DNA from 2 places in the Streptomyces sp. NPDC002044 genome. Region 2 is predicted to be linked to the other one. Evidence: riboswitches for the same ligand, from Rfam matches in the RefSeq annotation. Region 2 holds a riboswitch; the other holds the start of a gene.
The links. Region 2 has a riboswitch for cobalamin ahead of ABT106_RS27835 (ABC transporter substrate-binding protein). Riboswitches for the same ligand answer to the same signal wherever they lie in the genome.
Positions count from the first base shown of each region.

Region 1: linked by a shared signal. The riboswitch ahead of ABT106_RS24085 (prenyltransferase/squalene oxidase repeat-containing protein) and the one ahead of ABT106_RS27835 (ABC transporter substrate-binding protein) in region 2 are both predicted to bind cobalamin.

Region 1 covers NZ_JBEOXU010000115.1:1,852-5,442, reverse strand. The annotation lists gene ABT106_RS24090 (DUF4430 domain-containing protein) at 94-582, shown strand; gene ABT106_RS24085 (prenyltransferase/squalene oxidase repeat-containing protein) at 632-2,047, opposite strand; cobalamin riboswitch at 2,153-2,278, opposite strand; gene ABT106_RS24080 (prenyltransferase/squalene oxidase repeat-containing protein) at 2,598-3,591, shown strand, end outside.
Region 2 covers NZ_JBEOXU010000168.1:730-4,320, reverse strand. The annotation lists gene ABT106_RS27840 (FecCD family ABC transporter permease) at 1-1,044, opposite strand, end outside; gene ABT106_RS27835 (ABC transporter substrate-binding protein) at 1,086-2,132, opposite strand; cobalamin riboswitch at 2,175-2,357, opposite strand; gene ABT106_RS27830 (TraR/DksA family transcriptional regulator) at 2,428-2,814, opposite strand; gene ABT106_RS27825 (fatty acid desaturase family protein) at 3,030-3,591, shown strand, end outside.

The DNA of each region.
Region 1 (3,591 bases), on a different contig from region 2:
CGCTTCCCGCAGGCGGTTCACGGGAGACGTCCGCGCGCGGGCGGGCCGGGGTCCCCGCGCCCGGACCCCGGTTCGCACCAGGAAGGCGCTCCCATGCGCAACGTCACCATCCACCGCGCCGTGATCACCGCGGCGGCCCTCGGGCTCGCCCTCGGTACCGCTCCGGCCGTCGCCCAGGCCAAGGCGACGCCGAACACCAACGCACCCGTCAAGGTGTCCCTCTCCGTCCAGGGACCGAACGGCCTGCTCTTCAAGGGCAAGATCAAGACGAAGGGTCACGACGTCACCACCGCCACGGGCGGCACCCACACCTGCGACGGGACCAACGGCGGCGCCAACCCGACCGCCGTGCCCACTGCGACCGCGGCGCTCGACGACGCCGCCCGCAAGCGGCACTTCACCTGGGACGGCACCTGGTACGCGTCGTTCGACGACTTCTCCGTCGACACCATCAAGCAGGTCAGCGGCGGGGGCGTCGCCTACTGGAACATATCCGTCAACGGCACCCCGACCCCGGTGGGCGGCTGCCAGTTCAAGCTGAAGGCCGGCGACAAGGTCGCCTTCACCTGGACGTCCTTCTAGCCGTGCCCCGGTGCGGGCCCGCGCGCCGCGGGCCCGCACCGGTCAGGGATCAGACGCCCCAGCGCAGGGCGATGGTGTCGCCCACGTTGATGACCTTGCCGCGATCGGCGCCGGCGAAGGCCGAACCGTCGACGCCGACCTTCCAGGTGCCGGCTCCGCTGTTCGCCTTGCCGTTGACGCTGGTGATGGTGCCCGTGGCACCCGAGGACGGGGTCACCGCTGTCACGCAGCCGGCCGGGGTCGCCGCCGACGTCGCCGCCGCGAGGACGGCGCCGAGGGTGGTCGTGGTGCCGGTCGGCGTGAGGGCGACCGAGCAGACCTTCAGGCCGCCCGCGCCGTCGTCGACGGTCAGCGCCAGCCTGGTGGCCGTACCGGCCGTGAACGTCGACTGCGCGACCCACTTCGGGGCGCCCGCCGTCACCGGCGTGGGGGGCGCGGCCGTGAACCCGCCGCCGGCGACGGCGCGCAGGCCGTCGACGGAGGCGTACGCCTGCGGCGAGGTGTCGCTCGGCAGGTACTTGAAGCCACCGCCCGGGTTGAACTGCTGGGCGATCAGGAAGTCGACCGGGGTCTTGCCCGTCGAGGTGAGGAAGTCGCCGGTCTGCGGGTTGATGCCGCAGGCGCCCAGGCCGGACACGGCCCAGCCGTTGGAGTTGGTGTTGATGCCGTACAGGGAATCGAAAGCACCGGAGGAGCTGACGAGCTTCGACTTCAGGAAGTTCTTGGCCTGGACGACGTCCGCGTCGGTGTTCGGGACGCCCGCGACACACAGGGCCGCCATCGAGGCGCCCGTCATGTCGATGTCGCTCGCGGCCGCGAGCTGCGCCGGGTTGCCCTCGGCCTTGCTGAAGGTCCAGCCGCCGTCGTTGTGCTGGTTGGCCCGGATCCGGGTGATCATCGAGTCGAGCAGGGACTGCGGCACGCGCTGACCGCCCGCCTGCGTTCTGGCGCCGGCCAGGGAGAGCGCCGCGAAGACGGTCCCGTTGTAGTTCGACGACGATCCGAAGTAACCGGCCTCCGCCGTCTGCCAGTAGCCGTAGACGTTCGCGATGAGGTTGCGCGAGGCGGAGACGCGCGCCGGGTCGATGCCCGCGGCGTACGCGTTGAGCGCGCCGCGCTCGTAGTCGGTGACGACCGGCGAACCGGACGGCCAGCCGGCCGTGGAGAGCAGGTTGCGGTAGACGGTGCGGGCGTTCTTCGTCACGTCACCGCCCGGTGTGACGTCCACGGCCGCCGTGCCCGCCGCCGCGAAGGCGCTGAACGCCCACTCGTTGGAGAGACCGGAGCCGGCGTACGAACCGTCGGCGGCCTGCAGGGACTTGAGGTAGGCGACGCCGTTCGTCTTGGACGTGGCGATCTGGGCCGGTGTCGAGGTCGCGGCGGCGGGCAGCACCGTCAGGGCGAAGGCCCCGAGGGCGGCGGGCACCGCGAGCGCGACGCGGCGGGAAGACGTGGGACGGGACATGGCCTGCTCCTGAGATGAGGGACGCCGGCCGGACACACCTCTGCGCGGCCTGGGCAGGCCGGAGGCGGTGGCCGCCGTCCGATCGCGTGGTACGGCTTCCAGTGGTGCTCTGCCTCCTGGGCATTCGGGCTCGGAACGGCCCCCTGCCGTTCCACACCGCTGCGCGTCAGCCCCGGTCTCTCACCGGGTTCCCCCATGTGGCAGCCCTGGACGCTACCGGAGGGATCATGGCCGCGCCAGCGGTACCGGCACCCCTGCCCGGGAGGGCCCGCGATGAGATTCAGGCCACCTTGACGCTGCGTTTACCACCGTGTTTCACTCCGGCTGATACGCACTCAACTCCAGGGGAAGCCGGTCGGAATCCGGCGCTGACCCGCAACCGTAGGCCCGTACAGAGTGCGGGCGAGCCGGAATGCCTGGAGCCAAGTCATTCAACGAGGAACGCCGTCGCGGACTACGGCGTGGTTCGACGGGCTCCGCCGCGGCTTGCGCCGTCCCGTGGGGCCTCTTTCGCCACGCTCAGGCCGCCCGGACGACACGAGGGGCCGTGGTGGGTACCACAGAGCGAACAGACCGGCGCGCGGGCAGACGTGGACTTCTGTCCCTCCTATCGGCGGGGCTGCTCACCTTCGTCGGGGGCGTGGCGTTCGTCGCGGGCACCTCCGCCGCGACCGCCGACCCGATCGAGAGCTGCACCGCCACGACCGGCGCGGTGGTGGCCGTCGACTTCGGCCCCTTCGCCGGCAAGGTCGTGCGCGGCTGCGACGCCACCCCCACCAGCGGCTACGACCTGCTGCACGAGGCCGGGTTCACCACCGAGGGCACCGGGCACGACGGCGACGGCTTCATCTGCCGGATCGGCCACGGCGACTTCAACTCCGGTACGCAGTACCCCACTGCGGACCGCGAGGACTGCGTCCTCACCCCGCAGGCGACGGCCTACTGGTCCTACTGGACCGCTTCCCCGGGCCAGAACAGCTGGAAGTACAGCCAGTTCGGGGCCATGGACCGCAAGCCCCAGGCCGGTGACGTCGACGCCTGGGTGTTCGGCGGGACGCAGGCCGGCGGGACCACCGGCAAGCCGGCCTTCTCCCCCGACCAGGTGCGTGCCGGTGGCGGCACGGCCCCGACCCCGGACCCGACCGGCACCCCCACCGTTCCGGCCGGCGAGGTCGACGCCACGGCCGCGGCGAAGTGGCTGTCGACCCGGCTCACGGACGGCGAACGCGTCGTCGACGAGGGCGCCGACGCCCCCAACCACTTCCTCACCGTGGAGAGCGCCTACGCCCTGGCCGCGGCCGGCGGCAAGAGCACGGGCCTCGACAAGGTCACCGCCTTCCTCGCGAAGGACACCGACGCCTACGCCTACCCGGCCGGCAAGGACAAGGCGCCCGACGCCAAGGCCGCCGCCCGTCTCGCCCTGCTCGCCGCGAGCACCGAGGGCGCCCCGCGGGCCTTCGGCGGACACGACCTGGTCGGCGATCTCCTGAAGCACGTCTGCCCGTTCGGCCCCGAGACCGGGGACGCCCCCGGCTGCACGGGCA
Region 2 (3,591 bases):
GCGCATCATCCACAGGAAGAACGGCCCGCCGCAGAGCGCCGTCAGCACGCCCACGGGGATCTCCATGGGCGCGGCGACGGTCCGCGCCGCGATGTCGGCCCAGACCAGGAACACCGCGCCGGCGAGCGCGGCCGCCGGCAGTACCCGGCGGTGGTCGCCGCCGACGAAGAGACGCACGATGTGCGGCAGCATCAGCCCGACGAAGCCGATCGGCCCCGCCGCGGCGACCAGGACACCCGTCACCAGCGACAGCAGGACGAACATCCGGCCCCGGAAGCGTGCCACGTCCAGCCCCATGCTCGTCGCGGCCTCCTCCCCGGCCAGCAGCAGGTTCAGCGAGCGGGCCTGGACCAGGAGGACGCCGATGCCCAGCAGCAGGGCCGCGCCCGGCAGCCACAGGGTGTCCCATTGGACGCCGCCCAGTCCGCCCAGGGTCCAGGCCAGGACGGTCCGGGCCTCGTTGCCCCGGCCGGAGGTCAGCAGCAGCATGTTCGTCAACGCCGAGAGAACCGCCGCCATCGCCACGCCCGACAGCACCAGCCGCACCGAGGTGATCCGCCCGCCGGCGCGGGCCGTCGAATACACCAGCAGCAGCGTCAGCAGCGCGCCGGCGAACGCGGCGACCGACAGCGACAGCGGGCCGAACAGGCTCACGCCGAAGACGATCACCGCGACGGCGCCCAGGGAGGCCCCGGAGGACACTCCCAGCAGGTACGGCTCGGCGAGCGGGTTGCGGACCAGGGCCTGCATGGCGGTCCCGATCACGGCGAGCCCCGCGCCGGTCACCGCTCCCAGGAGGACCCGGGGGGCCCGTACGTCCAGCACGATCGTCTCCCGCGCCCGTGACCAGGTCGGCTCGGACCAGTCGGCGCCCAGCGCGTGCGTCACGATGCCCCACACGTCGCCGGGCGGCACGCGCACCGACCCGATGGCCATGCCCGCGGTGGCGGACGCCAGGAGCAGGCCGCCGAGGACCGTCAGGGTCACGACGAAGGACCGGCGCCGCGGCCGGTCCGCGCCGCGGGCGCCGCGTCCGGCAGGCAGGGCGGGCGGAGCCGCTGTGGGAGGTGAGGGCGGGGCGGCGGTCACCGGAGCCGCTCGGGGTGCAGCCCGCGCGCCAGCTCCTCGACGGCGTACGGCGGCCTGACGCCGACCAGGGTCGAGGTCAGCGGCACGGCGACGAACCGCTTGTTCTTGATCGCCGGTACGTCGGCGAGCGCGGGCTGGGAGAGCAGGAACTCCTTCTTCTGCTCGACGCTGCCGGTGCCCGCGTAGTCGTAGATGGCGATCACCTCCGGCTTGCGGTCGACGACCTGCTCCCAGGAGACGTCACCGAAGACGTCGTCGAGGTCCGCGAAGACGTTCCGTCCGCCGGCGAGTTTGATGATCTCCGTGCCGAGGCCCTTGCCGCCGGCGGTGAACGCCGACTTGTCGCCGCTGTCGTAGACGAACACCGGTACGGCGGGTGCGTCCTTGACCGCCTCGGTGGTCCTGCTGACGCGTCCCTGGAGGTCGGCGACCAGCTTGTCGCCGCGGTCCGCGATGCCGAAGACACCGGCGACGGTCCGGATCTCGTCGTAGGTGTCCTGCATGGTCACCTGCTTCTTCCCGCAGTACTCGCGGTTCAGGTAGGTGTTGATGCCGGCGTCGCCGAACGCCTTGCGGGAGCGGCCCTCCTTCTCGGCGAACGCGCTGCCGTAGCCGCCGTAGACGAAGTCGGGATCGGCGTCGAGGACGGCCTCGAAGGAGGGCTCCTTCTCCGCCAGCTGCGGCACGGCCTCGAAGTCCTTCTTCAACTCGGGCAGGACGGCCGAGTCGGGGAACGCGGTGCCGACCATCCGGTCCTTCAGCCCGAGCGACAGCATCAGTTCGGCGGGGTGCTGGTGGATGGTGACGACGCGGGCCGGCGCCTTGTCGTACGTGGTCCGGGTGCCGCAGTTGTCGACCGTGACGGGGAACCCCTGCGCCGCCGTGTCGGACGAGCCCGGAGCGCCGGACGTTTTCGCGCGGTCGGGGCCGTCCTTCGACGTGCCGCAGCCGGTCAGTACGGCGGTGGACAGGGCCAGGGCCGCGGCGGCCGCGCGCAGGGCGCGGCGCCGGGTGGACGGGGGAGAGAAAGGGGGGCGGGGCATGACGTCGTGCACGTAGAGCCTCCTGTGGAGTCCGCGCTCCTCGGATCGGGCCCGCGACAGGCCAGTGTCCTGACTCCCGGGTCGGCGTTTCGCTGACTCCGCCGCGACGGGCGCGGCGGCTCGCACGAGGGAACGCACTCCCCGGTCACAGTGGCGGGACCGTGCCGGAATCGCACCGGCTTCCTGTCTCCCGTCGCGGTGATGACCAGGTGATATTACGTTCCGTCGGGGCGGAGACACAAAGGAACTGCCCAGGAGTACCGCGCCCCCCGCCCGCCGTGGCCCGGTGCTGGGGTCAGCGGGGGCCGGCCGGAGCGCAGGGTACGCACGTGGTGGCGGTCGGGCGTGCCTCCAGGCGCTCCGCCGGGATCGGTTCGCCGCACCTCTCACACCGCCCGTAGTCCCCTCGGGCGAGCCGTTCCAGCGCCTGGTCGACCTCGTCCAGGTGTTCACGGGTCCGGTTGAGCAGGGCCGCGACGTGGGCCCGCTCGAAGGCGGTGCTCGAACCCTCCGGGTCGTGCTCGTCGTCCACCGCCACCAGGGCGTTCGCCGCGACGATGCCGTCGAAGTCGCGCATCAGCGCCGCGGTCCGCGCGAGGGTGTCGGCGCGGTCAGCGGCCAGCCGCGCGCGAGCCGACGCGTCCGCGTACCCAGAGGGCTCGTCACGGGACGAATCGTCCATGCGCGCGACAACGCCGGCGCCCGTACGCGCATTCCCCGGGTACGTGCCTGTCGCGGACGCGAGACCCGGCCGGTCATGGGGACGTTACCTCCCGATTTCCGGGTATGCGCGGAAAGGGTGGCCATGTCACGCGCCGACCGGGCACCGGCGGCCCCGCCCCGCACACCCCTTACACCCGGCGCCCCTCGCTGACAATGGAAAAGAGACCCCTGATCATGGATTCCCTCCAGACGGTGCGACCGCCGCCCGGGCCGTCGGAACCGGGCAGCGACTTCGCCCGGCTGTCCAAGAAGGTCCAGGCGGCCGGACTCATGGCGCGGCGCCCCGGCTACTACGCCCTCCGCTGCTCCCTCGTGCTCGCCCTCTACGCCGCCGGCTGGACGGCCCTCGTCCTGGTCGGCGACAGCTGGTGGACGCTTCTGGTGGCGGCCTTTCTCGCCGCCGTCTTCGGGCAGGTGGCCCTGCTCGCGCACGACATCGCGCACCGGCAGGTCTTCCGCCTGCGCAGGGCCAGCGAACTGTCCGGGCGCATCGCCGGGAACCTCGGCATCGGCATGGGCTACGGCTGGTGGCAGGACAAGCACACCCGTCACCACGCCAACCCCAACCACGAGGACCTCGACCCGGACCTCGATCCGGACGTCCTCGTCTGGACCCAGGACCAGGCCCGCGCCTCCAAGGGACTGCCGCGCTTCCTGGGCCGCTCCCAGGCGTTCCTGTTCTTCCCGCTGCTCACGCTGGAGGGCTTCAACCTGCACGTCTCCGGCGTGCGGTCGC